One region of the Streptomyces sp. NBC_00659 genome, then DNA from elsewhere that is predicted to be linked to it. Evidence: riboswitches for the same ligand, from Rfam matches in the RefSeq annotation. Region 1 holds a riboswitch; the other holds the start of a gene.
The links. Region 1 has a riboswitch for ZMP and ZTP ahead of OG410_RS00045 (bifunctional 5,10-methylenetetrahydrofolate dehydrogenase/5,10-methenyltetrahydrofolate cyclohydrolase). Riboswitches for the same ligand answer to the same signal wherever they lie in the genome.
Positions count from the first base shown of each region.

Region 2: it holds a riboswitch for ZMP and ZTP, as region 1 does, so the genes downstream of both, OG410_RS42415 (bifunctional 5,10-methylenetetrahydrofolate dehydrogenase/5,10-methenyltetrahydrofolate cyclohydrolase) here and OG410_RS00045 (bifunctional 5,10-methylenetetrahydrofolate dehydrogenase/5,10-methenyltetrahydrofolate cyclohydrolase) in region 1, are expected to answer to the same signal.

Region 1 covers NZ_CP109031.1:8,168-15,174, forward strand. Annotated here, with positions in the region: gene OG410_RS00030 (fatty acid desaturase family protein) at 1-854, shown strand, start outside; gene OG410_RS00035 (hypothetical protein) at 934-1,401, shown strand; gene OG410_RS00040 (hypothetical protein) at 1,455-1,658, opposite strand; gene OG410_RS00045 (bifunctional 5,10-methylenetetrahydrofolate dehydrogenase/5,10-methenyltetrahydrofolate cyclohydrolase) at 1,828-2,694, opposite strand; ZMP/ZTP riboswitch at 2,716-2,801, opposite strand; gene OG410_RS00050 (nuclear transport factor 2 family protein) at 3,127-3,552, opposite strand; gene OG410_RS00055 (3-oxoacyl-ACP synthase III family protein) at 3,838-4,875, opposite strand; gene OG410_RS00060 (cation:proton antiporter domain-containing protein) at 4,903-6,168, opposite strand; gene OG410_RS00065 (NAD(P)/FAD-dependent oxidoreductase) at 6,173-7,007, opposite strand, start outside.
Region 2 covers NZ_CP109031.1:9,645,763-9,652,769, reverse strand. Annotated here, with positions in the region: gene OG410_RS42430 (fatty acid desaturase family protein) at 1-469, shown strand, start outside; gene OG410_RS42425 (hypothetical protein) at 549-1,016, shown strand; gene OG410_RS42420 (hypothetical protein) at 1,070-1,273, opposite strand; gene OG410_RS42415 (bifunctional 5,10-methylenetetrahydrofolate dehydrogenase/5,10-methenyltetrahydrofolate cyclohydrolase) at 1,443-2,309, opposite strand; ZMP/ZTP riboswitch at 2,331-2,416, opposite strand; gene OG410_RS42410 (nuclear transport factor 2 family protein) at 2,742-3,167, opposite strand; gene OG410_RS42405 (3-oxoacyl-ACP synthase III family protein) at 3,453-4,490, opposite strand; gene OG410_RS42400 (cation:proton antiporter domain-containing protein) at 4,518-5,783, opposite strand; gene OG410_RS42395 (NAD(P)/FAD-dependent oxidoreductase) at 5,788-7,007, opposite strand, start outside.

The sequences.
Region 1 (7,007 bases):
ACGTCCTGCACGGCCAGTGGGACTGGATGCGGGACCCGAAGATTCACTCCACCACCTGGGAGTGGGATCACGTCTCGCCGTCCGAGCAGTGGAAGCACTCGCACAACGAGCTGCACCACACGTACACCAACGTGATCGGCAAGGACAACGACCTCGGCTACGGCATCATGCGCGTCGACGAGGACCAGAGGTGGCACCCGTTCCACCTCGGCCAGCCGCTGTGGAACTTCATCAACGCCTGCTTCTTCGAGTACGGCATCGCAGCGTACGACCTGGAGCTCGGCAAGAACCTGCACAAGCGCCGCCGCAAGAGCCCGGAGTTCCGCGCGCGGGCCAAGGCCGTGGGCCGCAAGATCCGCAAGCAGGTGCTCAAGGACTACGTGATCCACCCGCTGCTGTCGGGCCCGTCGTTCCTCCCCACGCTCGCCGCCACGTTCACCGCGAACCTGGTCCGCAACATCTGGACCCACTCGGTGATCATGTGCGGGCACTTCCCCGAGGGCGTACAGGTCTTCGAGCGCCGGTCGATCAGGGGCGAGACGCGCGGCCGGTGGTACCTGCGCCAGATGATGGGCTCGGCGAACATCAGCGGCAGCAGGGCCATGCACTTCATGACCGGCAACCTGTCGCACCAGATCGAGCACCACCTGTTCCCGGACCTGCCGAGCAACCGGTACGCCGAGGTCGCGGTGAAGGTGCGTGCGCTGTTCGAGAAGTACGAGCTGGAGTACGTCACCGGCCCGCTGCCCAAGCAGGTGTTCTCCGCGTGGCACAAGGTCTTCCGGCTCTCGCTGCCGAACAAGAAGCCCAAGGTCAAAACGCCGGACCGCGAGCAGGAGCTCGTCGCCGCCTGATCCCGGTATCGGTTCGGATCTCCCGGCCGTACCGGCGGCATCGCCGGTTTCGGTGAGATCCGTTGTCGAGGGGGAGCTCATGGCAGAGCTTGTGCGGCAGCAGGATGTGCATGCGTATGTCGGCTTTCATGCCTTCGGGTTGCAGGAGTCCGATGACGCGGATCTGCCGGTTCCCTTCCCGGACGACTTCAACCGGCGTGCGTTCCTCGGCACTCACCCGGGACGTCTGGACATCACCAGTGGTGGCCATACCCACACCGCCGCGGTCAGCGTCGAAGTGTGGGACGGGCCTCCGTCCCAGCAGGAGCGGGCCGGCTGGGACGAGAGGGCCGAGGCCGACTTCGAGTCGGCCAGTGGTCAGGTAGCCGTGTGGTCCATGTACACGGGCCGGATGGACGACCTGATCACGCTGGCGGATTCCGGTGGTTCGTGGCACGTCCGTGTCCACTGTGCAGGCCGGGCCGAGGCCGCAGCCCTGTCGGAGGGCGAGGGCACCGGCCACGGTGTGGAGCGCTACCTCGTGCAGTTCTGGCCCGTCACATCGTGAACCGGCTGCGGCGGGAGCGGCCGGTGCCAGGGCCGCTCCCGCCGCAGCACAGGTCAGGTGACGATCTTCACGATGAAGCCGTCGTCCATTCCGCCGATGATGCGGTTCTTGGCGTAGAAGCTCTTCAGGATGCTGCCGCCCGCCTGGTTGTCGTCGCCCGGGATCGGCTTCGCGGAGAAGTCGAACTCTCTTGCCTCCGGGTCGCAGTAGTGCTCAGCAGTCCCTTCGTACCGGCACCCGAGCGCGAGCCGAGGCATCCGCCAAGGCCGGCTGGCACTCTGCGGAGCCGCGTCCTCGGCGGCTCACCGCCCTCACGGGTGGCGAGCCGCTGTCAGAGAACGAACTGCCGGCCGGCCCGATTACGAGGTCTCCCATTCCGAGCGGGGACCCTTCTGGCCTGGTGCCAAGGGGCTGCTGGTCAGGAGGTCATTGGTGCTGGATTCCGAGCTGGTTCGCGGCGGCGTCCACGGTCTGCGCCAGCAGGACGGCGATGGTCATCGGCCCGACGCCGCCGGGCACCGGAGTGATCAGACAGGCGCGGGTGCGGGCGGTGTCGAAGTCCACGTCGCCGACGTTGCCCGGGTTGTATCCGGCGTCGATCACCACCGCGCCGGGCTTGATGTCCTCACCCCGGATCAGCCGGGGCCGTCCCACGGCCGCTACCAGGACGTCTGCTTCCCGGACGATCGCCGACAGGTCCGCCGTGCGGGAGTGGCAGTACGTCACCGTTGCGTTCTTGGCGAGCAGGAGCATCCCGGCCGGCTTGCCGAGAATCGGGCTGCGGCCCACCACGACGGCGTGCTTGCCGGCGAGGTCGACGTCGTACGCCTCCAGCAGTCGCATGATTCCGCCTGGAGTGCAGGACGCGAAGCCCGGCAGCGCGAAGCTCATCGCGGCGAACGAATGCATCGTGACCCCGTCGACGTCCTTCTCCGGGGCGATGGCCTCGAACGCGGCTCGCTCGTCGATGTGCGGTCCGCAAGGGTGCTGGAGCAGGATGCCGTGCACGTCCGGATCGCCGGACAGGCCGGCGAGGGTGTCGATCAGTTCGGCGGTCGTGGTGGTGGCGGGCAAAGCGATGTGCCGGGACTGGATGCCCGCCTTCGCGCACCGCGCCCGTTTCATGCGGACATAGGTGGCCGACGCGGGGTCCTCCCCCACCAGCACCGTCGCGAGACAGGGACTGGTTCCCCCACGCCGTGAGATCTCTGCCGCCTTGGCAGCAGCCTCTTCGATGATGCGTTTGGCGAGGTTGGTGCCGTCCATGAGTTGGGCCGTCCGAGTCGCGGACATCGTTGCCTCCAGGCATTGCCGACCACTCGCCCAGGCGCACGGCAATGACGTCTCGTCAGACCGCTCCCCGGTGGTGCTCCACCTCAGCGCCAGTCACAGCCCACGCCGCACTGTAGTAGACGCAGCATGCTCACACCGGTCAGCCAGGCGCGGTCGCGCCGGCGCCCGCCGTGGCGGGTCTTCGTGCCGCCGCCGTGGTACGAGTTGGTGCAGTCCTGGCCGTATTCCCAGCGTGTATCGACGTTGCGGGAAGCCTGCTCGAGCGTTCCGGAGCCGGACACCTGTGTGGCGGCGCGCTTGACGCGCGGGTGCCGGTTTCCGAACGGCCGGAGCGGGTTCCTCGGTCGGCAGGCCGTCCGTGTCGGGCCGATCGGGGCGGACGGGCCCGGCTGCCCGCGCGGGGTGCCTGCCTGCCGCCGGCTCGCGGGGCGGTCAGAGGTTGTCGCCCCAGCCTGACTGGATCATGGTCTGGAAGGCCCAGGTGCCGGCTTTGCGGATCAGGATGTCGGCGTACGTCATGTCGTGGGTCCGGTCGGCCGTGGTGACGGTGGAGTGGGTGAAGACCACGGCCATGGACGGGGAGAGGAAGACGGGGGTGCGGGTGTTGTCGAAGGTGATGTCCGCGGTGCCGTCCCCCATGACGTGGGTCATGGTGTCGATGAACCGGCCGCGGTTCCACTGAGCCGACCTGCCGTCGCCCGCGGAGTCGTCGCTGATCAGGTTGAGGGGGAAGACGGCCATGTCCGCCATCCGCTCGACGTCCGCCTTGGTGCAGTGGGCGTCGTACTCCTGGAACCAGGCGTCCAGGCTTGCGCGTTCCTCGGCGGTGGGGGTGTAGCCGGTCTCGGGCAGGGTCACGCGGGCTCCCGGAGGCAACTGTACTGATCAAGTTTGACTACGGAGCAGCGTAGAGCGGTTCGGGCGGTGGGGCAAACTCGGACGAAGGTGCGGCGGAAGGGTCGATACCGGTGCGGCCCGGGGGTTTTCGTACGCCTCGGTGCTGTCGAAGGTTCCGTTCGTGCGGGGAGGAGCGGAACGCCCGGACGGTGGCGGCGCGCGGCGGCGCCGGTGAGCGTTTCGCCGGCGGGCTCGCTGTCGTCCCTCACGGTATCCGCTCCCGGCCGGTGACGAACCGACCGTCCGTCACCAGCGCAGCAGCGTCAGCCCCGTGGTCATGCCGCCGCCGAAACCCGCGAGGAGGACGAGGTCGCCCGGGGTGAGGTGGTCGCGGGCTGCGGCGAGGGTGACGGGAACGGATGCGGCGCCGGTGTTGCCGTAGTGGCGCAGGGTGCGGTGGACGGTGGCGTTCGGCAGGTTCAGTTCCGGCAGCAGGGCGTCGATCATCCGGCCGTTCGCCTGGTGGGGGACGAAGTGGCGTATCGCCGTGGGGGCGACGCCGGTGGCGGAGAGGAAGCGGTGGACGGCGCCGGGCAGATGGTCCCTGACGAAGGTCTTCACCCCGTAGCCGTCCATGGTGAAGTAGTGCAGTCCGTCCTGGAGGGTCTCCTTGGAGGCGGGCATGCGGCTGCCGCCCGCCGGGACCTTGATCAGGTCGTGGTACTCGCCGTGGCTGGCCAGCCGCGTGGCGACGACTCCCCGGCCCTCGGTGACCGGGCCGACGACCACCGCGCCGGCGCCGTCACCGAACAGGGAGACGGTGCGCCGGTCGGCCGGGTCGATGATCCGGGAGTAGATGTCCACGCCCACCACCAGGGCGTGCCCGCCCGGCGGCACCATGCGGCGGGCGGCCTCCAGCGCGTAGACGAAGCCGCTGCACACCGCGTTGATGTCGAAGGCCGCGGCGTGCCGTGCCCCGATCCGGTCCTGCAGCAGACAGGCCGTCGGCGGCTGCGGGAAGTCCGGGGTGGAGGTGGCCACGACGACCAGGGAGAGCTGGTCGGCGCCCAGGCCGGCGTCGCGCAGGGCGGCGCGGGCGGCCCGTTCCGCAAGATCCGAGGCTGCCTGGTCCGGGTGCGCGTAGCGCCGGGCAAGGATCCCGGTCCTGGTCTCGATCCACTGCGGGGTGACACCCGCCGAGGCGGCGGCCTCCACGTTGTCGACCACCCGCTCCGGCAGATACGCGCCGCAGCCGAGGATTCCGCCCGCGGGGGCCGCGGGGCCGCTGTCGGCGGCCCAGGACGCGAGGGCGCACCCGCACCGGCAGTCGTCTCGGTGAGTCATCTCTTCTCTCTCCTCACGCTCTGCCGCTCACGGCCTGCTGCTCACGGCCTGCTGCGGCGGGCTGTGCCGGGGGGTGGTCTCCGCCTCGACGAACCGCCGGGGCATGATCCAGCGCAGCAGTGGTCCCGCCATCGCTGTCGTCACCACAGCCATCACCACCATGAGCGAGTACAGCTCCGCTCCGATGATCTTCATGTGCAGGCCGATGCTCAGTACGACGAGTTCGGTGAGGCCGCGGGTGTTCATGAGGGTGGCCAGCGCCGCGGCCTGACGGGCCGGCATCCTGTGCGCGCGGGCCGCGAAGAACGCGCCCGTGAACTTGCCGCCGATGGCCACCAGGAGGATCAGGGCCAGGTCGCCGAGCCCGTCCGCGCCGATCCCGGACAGGTCGACCTGGAGGCCGGCGACGAGGAAGAAGACCGGCAGGAGCAGCACGCTGCTCAGCTGCCCGATGCGTTCGTGGATCTGGGTCCGCAGGTGTTCGGTCCGCTCCCGGGGGATGACCACGCCGAACAGGAAGGCGCCGAAGATGAAGTGCAGCCCCATCCACTCCGTGGCGGCGGCGGACACCAGCAGGCCGGCGAGGATGCACGCGAGCCAGGTCTGGTTCAGCCGCGGGCCGTCGCCGCGTTCCGTGACGCGGCGCAGCAGCGGCCGTATCACGAAGAGCATGCCCAGGACGTAGGGCACCGCGAGCAGGATCCGCCACTGGTCCGGGCCGGCCGATCCGGCGAGGGCGACCACGCCGGCCAGCACGGACCAGGCCAGGACGTCGTCGATGGAGGCGCAGGCCAGCGCCACGGCACCCAGCGGGGTGCGGTCCAGGCTCCGTTCGGTGAGGATGCGGGCCAGCACGGGGAACGCGGTGATCGACATGGAGATGCCCATGAAGAGCACGAACGCGGTCCTGTCACCGGTTCCGTACTCGTCCATGAAGGACCAGGCCAGGATCGCGCCGAGGCCGAACGGCAGCAGGATGGAGCTCAGGGACACGGTGACCGCCAGGCCTCCCGAGCCGCGGATCAGGCTCTGGTCCCATTCGAGGCCGACGATGAACATGAAGACGGCGACGCCGACGGTGGCCAGGGCGCTGAGGAAGGGCCGGACATCGGTGGGGAAGAGATGCCCGGAGATCGCGCCGCCGAACAGTGTCGGTCCCATCAGGATGCCGGCCAGGACCTCGCCGATGACCGGCGGCTGGTCCAGCCGCCGGGCCACCGTGCCGAGCAGCCGTGCCAGGAGCACGATGGCCGCCAGGCCGAAGAGCAGTATCGATATCTGGTGTGCGTTCACGGGATCAGGCTCCGGCTCGCCGGATGCCGAGGGTCGGGGTGGTGGTGAGGTACAGGCCGGTGGCCGCGTCGTAGAGGTCGTTCGCGTCCATCTTCATCGGGGCCATGGACAGCGGGCTGTTGGGGCTGGCGGTGATGGCCTGCTGCCTCGCCTGCTCGGCCGCGGTGAGCAGTTCGCCCACCGGGGTGCCGTCGAGCTCTGCGGCGTCGTCGATGACGGTCTGGATGGGTGCGGTGCCCAGGCCGGCCTGGCTGCTGGCCTCGCGCAGGTCGGTGACGCCCGCGACGAGTTCGCCGAAGGCGGCGTCGTTGTTGTCGCTGTGCGGGGCGGGGGCGTCCTGTGTCTCGCGCACCAGGCTCTGCGCGAGTCCGAAGTAGGTGTCCTTGCCCATGTACTGCTGGTACACGCCGGAGACGAGGGTGAACAGGCGCTGGTAGGCGTTGCGGAACAGCACCTCGTAGAAGCCGAGCGCCTCCTTCTCCTCGACGTCGCCGTTGACGGTCGCGAGGATGGAGGCGGCGGACAGCATGCCGCTGTACATCGCCAGGTGAACGCCGGTGGACAGCAGCGGGTCCAGGAAGCAGGCGGCGTCACCGACGATGAAGTGGCCGGGGCCGCAGAAGCTGTCGGCGACGTAGGAGAAGTCCTGCTCGACGCGTACCTCGCCCTGCAGGAACTTCGCGTCGGCCAGCTGCTCGCGGACGGTGTCGGACTCGCCGACGAGGGACAGCAGCATCTGCTCGGTGGACTCGTAGTCCCCGCGCCGCTCCAGGAAGCGGGTCTGGTGGGAGACGAAGCCGACGCTGAAGCGGTTGTCGCGCAGCGGGATGATCCAGTAC
Region 2 (7,007 bases), 9.6 Mb from region 1:
CCACCCGCTGCTGTCGGGCCCGTCGTTCCTCCCCACGCTCGCCGCCACGTTCACCGCGAACCTGGTCCGCAACATCTGGACCCACTCGGTGATCATGTGCGGGCACTTCCCCGAGGGCGTACAGGTCTTCGAGCGCCGGTCGATCAGGGGCGAGACGCGCGGCCGGTGGTACCTGCGCCAGATGATGGGCTCGGCGAACATCAGCGGCAGCAGGGCCATGCACTTCATGACCGGCAACCTGTCGCACCAGATCGAGCACCACCTGTTCCCGGACCTGCCGAGCAACCGGTACGCCGAGGTCGCGGTGAAGGTGCGTGCGCTGTTCGAGAAGTACGAGCTGGAGTACGTCACCGGCCCGCTGCCCAAGCAGGTGTTCTCCGCGTGGCACAAGGTCTTCCGGCTCTCGCTGCCGAACAAGAAGCCCAAGGTCAAAACGCCGGACCGCGAGCAGGAGCTCGTCGCCGCCTGATCCCGGTATCGGTTCGGATCTCCCGGCCGTACCGGCGGCATCGCCGGTTTCGGTGAGATCCGTTGTCGAGGGGGAGCTCATGGCAGAGCTTGTGCGGCAGCAGGATGTGCATGCGTATGTCGGCTTTCATGCCTTCGGGTTGCAGGAGTCCGATGACGCGGATCTGCCGGTTCCCTTCCCGGACGACTTCAACCGGCGTGCGTTCCTCGGCACTCACCCGGGACGTCTGGACATCACCAGTGGTGGCCATACCCACACCGCCGCGGTCAGCGTCGAAGTGTGGGACGGGCCTCCGTCCCAGCAGGAGCGGGCCGGCTGGGACGAGAGGGCCGAGGCCGACTTCGAGTCGGCCAGTGGTCAGGTAGCCGTGTGGTCCATGTACACGGGCCGGATGGACGACCTGATCACGCTGGCGGATTCCGGTGGTTCGTGGCACGTCCGTGTCCACTGTGCAGGCCGGGCCGAGGCCGCAGCCCTGTCGGAGGGCGAGGGCACCGGCCACGGTGTGGAGCGCTACCTCGTGCAGTTCTGGCCCGTCACATCGTGAACCGGCTGCGGCGGGAGCGGCCGGTGCCAGGGCCGCTCCCGCCGCAGCACAGGTCAGGTGACGATCTTCACGATGAAGCCGTCGTCCATTCCGCCGATGATGCGGTTCTTGGCGTAGAAGCTCTTCAGGATGCTGCCGCCCGCCTGGTTGTCGTCGCCCGGGATCGGCTTCGCGGAGAAGTCGAACTCTCTTGCCTCCGGGTCGCAGTAGTGCTCAGCAGTCCCTTCGTACCGGCACCCGAGCGCGAGCCGAGGCATCCGCCAAGGCCGGCTGGCACTCTGCGGAGCCGCGTCCTCGGCGGCTCACCGCCCTCACGGGTGGCGAGCCGCTGTCAGAGAACGAACTGCCGGCCGGCCCGATTACGAGGTCTCCCATTCCGAGCGGGGACCCTTCTGGCCTGGTGCCAAGGGGCTGCTGGTCAGGAGGTCATTGGTGCTGGATTCCGAGCTGGTTCGCGGCGGCGTCCACGGTCTGCGCCAGCAGGACGGCGATGGTCATCGGCCCGACGCCGCCGGGCACCGGAGTGATCAGACAGGCGCGGGTGCGGGCGGTGTCGAAGTCCACGTCGCCGACGTTGCCCGGGTTGTATCCGGCGTCGATCACCACCGCGCCGGGCTTGATGTCCTCACCCCGGATCAGCCGGGGCCGTCCCACGGCCGCTACCAGGACGTCTGCTTCCCGGACGATCGCCGACAGGTCCGCCGTGCGGGAGTGGCAGTACGTCACCGTTGCGTTCTTGGCGAGCAGGAGCATCCCGGCCGGCTTGCCGAGAATCGGGCTGCGGCCCACCACGACGGCGTGCTTGCCGGCGAGGTCGACGTCGTACGCCTCCAGCAGTCGCATGATTCCGCCTGGAGTGCAGGACGCGAAGCCCGGCAGCGCGAAGCTCATCGCGGCGAACGAATGCATCGTGACCCCGTCGACGTCCTTCTCCGGGGCGATGGCCTCGAACGCGGCTCGCTCGTCGATGTGCGGTCCGCAAGGGTGCTGGAGCAGGATGCCGTGCACGTCCGGATCGCCGGACAGGCCGGCGAGGGTGTCGATCAGTTCGGCGGTCGTGGTGGTGGCGGGCAAAGCGATGTGCCGGGACTGGATGCCCGCCTTCGCGCACCGCGCCCGTTTCATGCGGACATAGGTGGCCGACGCGGGGTCCTCCCCCACCAGCACCGTCGCGAGACAGGGACTGGTTCCCCCACGCCGTGAGATCTCTGCCGCCTTGGCAGCAGCCTCTTCGATGATGCGTTTGGCGAGGTTGGTGCCGTCCATGAGTTGGGCCGTCCGAGTCGCGGACATCGTTGCCTCCAGGCATTGCCGACCACTCGCCCAGGCGCACGGCAATGACGTCTCGTCAGACCGCTCCCCGGTGGTGCTCCACCTCAGCGCCAGTCACAGCCCACGCCGCACTGTAGTAGACGCAGCATGCTCACACCGGTCAGCCAGGCGCGGTCGCGCCGGCGCCCGCCGTGGCGGGTCTTCGTGCCGCCGCCGTGGTACGAGTTGGTGCAGTCCTGGCCGTATTCCCAGCGTGTATCGACGTTGCGGGAAGCCTGCTCGAGCGTTCCGGAGCCGGACACCTGTGTGGCGGCGCGCTTGACGCGCGGGTGCCGGTTTCCGAACGGCCGGAGCGGGTTCCTCGGTCGGCAGGCCGTCCGTGTCGGGCCGATCGGGGCGGACGGGCCCGGCTGCCCGCGCGGGGTGCCTGCCTGCCGCCGGCTCGCGGGGCGGTCAGAGGTTGTCGCCCCAGCCTGACTGGATCATGGTCTGGAAGGCCCAGGTGCCGGCTTTGCGGATCAGGATGTCGGCGTACGTCATGTCGTGGGTCCGGTCGGCCGTGGTGACGGTGGAGTGGGTGAAGACCACGGCCATGGACGGGGAGAGGAAGACGGGGGTGCGGGTGTTGTCGAAGGTGATGTCCGCGGTGCCGTCCCCCATGACGTGGGTCATGGTGTCGATGAACCGGCCGCGGTTCCACTGAGCCGACCTGCCGTCGCCCGCGGAGTCGTCGCTGATCAGGTTGAGGGGGAAGACGGCCATGTCCGCCATCCGCTCGACGTCCGCCTTGGTGCAGTGGGCGTCGTACTCCTGGAACCAGGCGTCCAGGCTTGCGCGTTCCTCGGCGGTGGGGGTGTAGCCGGTCTCGGGCAGGGTCACGCGGGCTCCCGGAGGCAACTGTACTGATCAAGTTTGACTACGGAGCAGCGTAGAGCGGTTCGGGCGGTGGGGCAAACTCGGACGAAGGTGCGGCGGAAGGGTCGATACCGGTGCGGCCCGGGGGTTTTCGTACGCCTCGGTGCTGTCGAAGGTTCCGTTCGTGCGGGGAGGAGCGGAACGCCCGGACGGTGGCGGCGCGCGGCGGCGCCGGTGAGCGTTTCGCCGGCGGGCTCGCTGTCGTCCCTCACGGTATCCGCTCCCGGCCGGTGACGAACCGACCGTCCGTCACCAGCGCAGCAGCGTCAGCCCCGTGGTCATGCCGCCGCCGAAACCCGCGAGGAGGACGAGGTCGCCCGGGGTGAGGTGGTCGCGGGCTGCGGCGAGGGTGACGGGAACGGATGCGGCGCCGGTGTTGCCGTAGTGGCGCAGGGTGCGGTGGACGGTGGCGTTCGGCAGGTTCAGTTCCGGCAGCAGGGCGTCGATCATCCGGCCGTTCGCCTGGTGGGGGACGAAGTGGCGTATCGCCGTGGGGGCGACGCCGGTGGCGGAGAGGAAGCGGTGGACGGCGCCGGGCAGATGGTCCCTGACGAAGGTCTTCACCCCGTAGCCGTCCATGGTGAAGTAGTGCAGTCCGTCCTGGAGGGTCTCCTTGGAGGCGGGCATGCGGCTGCCGCCCGCCGGGACCTTGATCAGGTCGTGGTACTCGCCGTGGCTGGCCAGCCGCGTGGCGACGACTCCCCGGCCCTCGGTGACCGGGCCGACGACCACCGCGCCGGCGCCGTCACCGAACAGGGAGACGGTGCGCCGGTCGGCCGGGTCGATGATCCGGGAGTAGATGTCCACGCCCACCACCAGGGCGTGCCCGCCCGGCGGCACCATGCGGCGGGCGGCCTCCAGCGCGTAGACGAAGCCGCTGCACACCGCGTTGATGTCGAAGGCCGCGGCGTGCCGTGCCCCGATCCGGTCCTGCAGCAGACAGGCCGTCGGCGGCTGCGGGAAGTCCGGGGTGGAGGTGGCCACGACGACCAGGGAGAGCTGGTCGGCGCCCAGGCCGGCGTCGCGCAGGGCGGCGCGGGCGGCCCGTTCCGCAAGATCCGAGGCTGCCTGGTCCGGGTGCGCGTAGCGCCGGGCAAGGATCCCGGTCCTGGTCTCGATCCACTGCGGGGTGACACCCGCCGAGGCGGCGGCCTCCACGTTGTCGACCACCCGCTCCGGCAGATACGCGCCGCAGCCGAGGATTCCGCCCGCGGGGGCCGCGGGGCCGCTGTCGGCGGCCCAGGACGCGAGGGCGCACCCGCACCGGCAGTCGTCTCGGTGAGTCATCTCTTCTCTCTCCTCACGCTCTGCCGCTCACGGCCTGCTGCTCACGGCCTGCTGCGGCGGGCTGTGCCGGGGGGTGGTCTCCGCCTCGACGAACCGCCGGGGCATGATCCAGCGCAGCAGTGGTCCCGCCATCGCTGTCGTCACCACAGCCATCACCACCATGAGCGAGTACAGCTCCGCTCCGATGATCTTCATGTGCAGGCCGATGCTCAGTACGACGAGTTCGGTGAGGCCGCGGGTGTTCATGAGGGTGGCCAGCGCCGCGGCCTGACGGGCCGGCATCCTGTGCGCGCGGGCCGCGAAGAACGCGCCCGTGAACTTGCCGCCGATGGCCACCAGGAGGATCAGGGCCAGGTCGCCGAGCCCGTCCGCGCCGATCCCGGACAGGTCGACCTGGAGGCCGGCGACGAGGAAGAAGACCGGCAGGAGCAGCACGCTGCTCAGCTGCCCGATGCGTTCGTGGATCTGGGTCCGCAGGTGTTCGGTCCGCTCCCGGGGGATGACCACGCCGAACAGGAAGGCGCCGAAGATGAAGTGCAGCCCCATCCACTCCGTGGCGGCGGCGGACACCAGCAGGCCGGCGAGGATGCACGCGAGCCAGGTCTGGTTCAGCCGCGGGCCGTCGCCGCGTTCCGTGACGCGGCGCAGCAGCGGCCGTATCACGAAGAGCATGCCCAGGACGTAGGGCACCGCGAGCAGGATCCGCCACTGGTCCGGGCCGGCCGATCCGGCGAGGGCGACCACGCCGGCCAGCACGGACCAGGCCAGGACGTCGTCGATGGAGGCGCAGGCCAGCGCCACGGCACCCAGCGGGGTGCGGTCCAGGCTCCGTTCGGTGAGGATGCGGGCCAGCACGGGGAACGCGGTGATCGACATGGAGATGCCCATGAAGAGCACGAACGCGGTCCTGTCACCGGTTCCGTACTCGTCCATGAAGGACCAGGCCAGGATCGCGCCGAGGCCGAACGGCAGCAGGATGGAGCTCAGGGACACGGTGACCGCCAGGCCTCCCGAGCCGCGGATCAGGCTCTGGTCCCATTCGAGGCCGACGATGAACATGAAGACGGCGACGCCGACGGTGGCCAGGGCGCTGAGGAAGGGCCGGACATCGGTGGGGAAGAGATGCCCGGAGATCGCGCCGCCGAACAGTGTCGGTCCCATCAGGATGCCGGCCAGGACCTCGCCGATGACCGGCGGCTGGTCCAGCCGCCGGGCCACCGTGCCGAGCAGCCGTGCCAGGAGCACGATGGCCGCCAGGCCGAAGAGCAGTATCGATATCTGGTGTGCGTTCACGGGATCAGGCTCCGGCTCGCCGGATGCCGAGGGTCGGGGTGGTGGTGAGGTACAGGCCGGTGGCCGCGTCGTAGAGGTCGTTCGCGTCCATCTTCATCGGGGCCATGGACAGCGGGCTGTTGGGGCTGGCGGTGATGGCCTGCTGCCTCGCCTGCTCGGCCGCGGTGAGCAGTTCGCCCACCGGGGTGCCGTCGAGCTCTGCGGCGTCGTCGATGACGGTCTGGATGGGTGCGGTGCCCAGGCCGGCCTGGCTGCTGGCCTCGCGCAGGTCGGTGACGCCCGCGACGAGTTCGCCGAAGGCGGCGTCGTTGTTGTCGCTGTGCGGGGCGGGGGCGTCCTGTGTCTCGCGCACCAGGCTCTGCGCGAGTCCGAAGTAGGTGTCCTTGCCCATGTACTGCTGGTACACGCCGGAGACGAGGGTGAACAGGCGCTGGTAGGCGTTGCGGAACAGCACCTCGTAGAAGCCGAGCGCCTCCTTCTCCTCGACGTCGCCGTTGACGGTCGCGAGGATGGAGGCGGCGGACAGCATGCCGCTGTACATCGCCAGGTGAACGCCGGTGGACAGCAGCGGGTCCAGGAAGCAGGCGGCGTCACCGACGATGAAGTGGCCGGGGCCGCAGAAGCTGTCGGCGACGTAGGAGAAGTCCTGCTCGACGCGTACCTCGCCCTGCAGGAACTTCGCGTCGGCCAGCTGCTCGCGGACGGTGTCGGACTCGCCGACGAGGGACAGCAGCATCTGCTCGGTGGACTCGTAGTCCCCGCGCCGCTCCAGGAAGCGGGTCTGGTGGGAGACGAAGCCGACGCTGAAGCGGTTGTCGCGCAGCGGGATGATCCAGTACCAGCCGTCGGGGGAGGAGACGACGTTGATGCCGCCGGAAGGGGTGTTGGGCAGCAGCTTGCCGCCCTCCCAGTAGCCCCAGATGGCGACGTTGCGGAAGACCTCGTGCGGGCGGCGGTTCTTGAAGTGCTGTCCGGCGATCACGCCGGACCGGCCGGAGGCGTCCACGACGAAGTCGAACTCCGTCTTGCGCACGCTCTTGCGGTCGTCGGGGTGTGTCCACTCGGCGGCGACGGCGCGCTCGCCGTCGAACAGGACGCGCTTGACGGACGCGCCCTCGATCACCTCGACGCCCTGCTCCTTGGCGTGGTCGAGCAGCACCTTGTCGAAGTCGTCACGGTCGACCTGCCACGACCGCACGTCGGGTCCGAACAGCTGGGACCAGT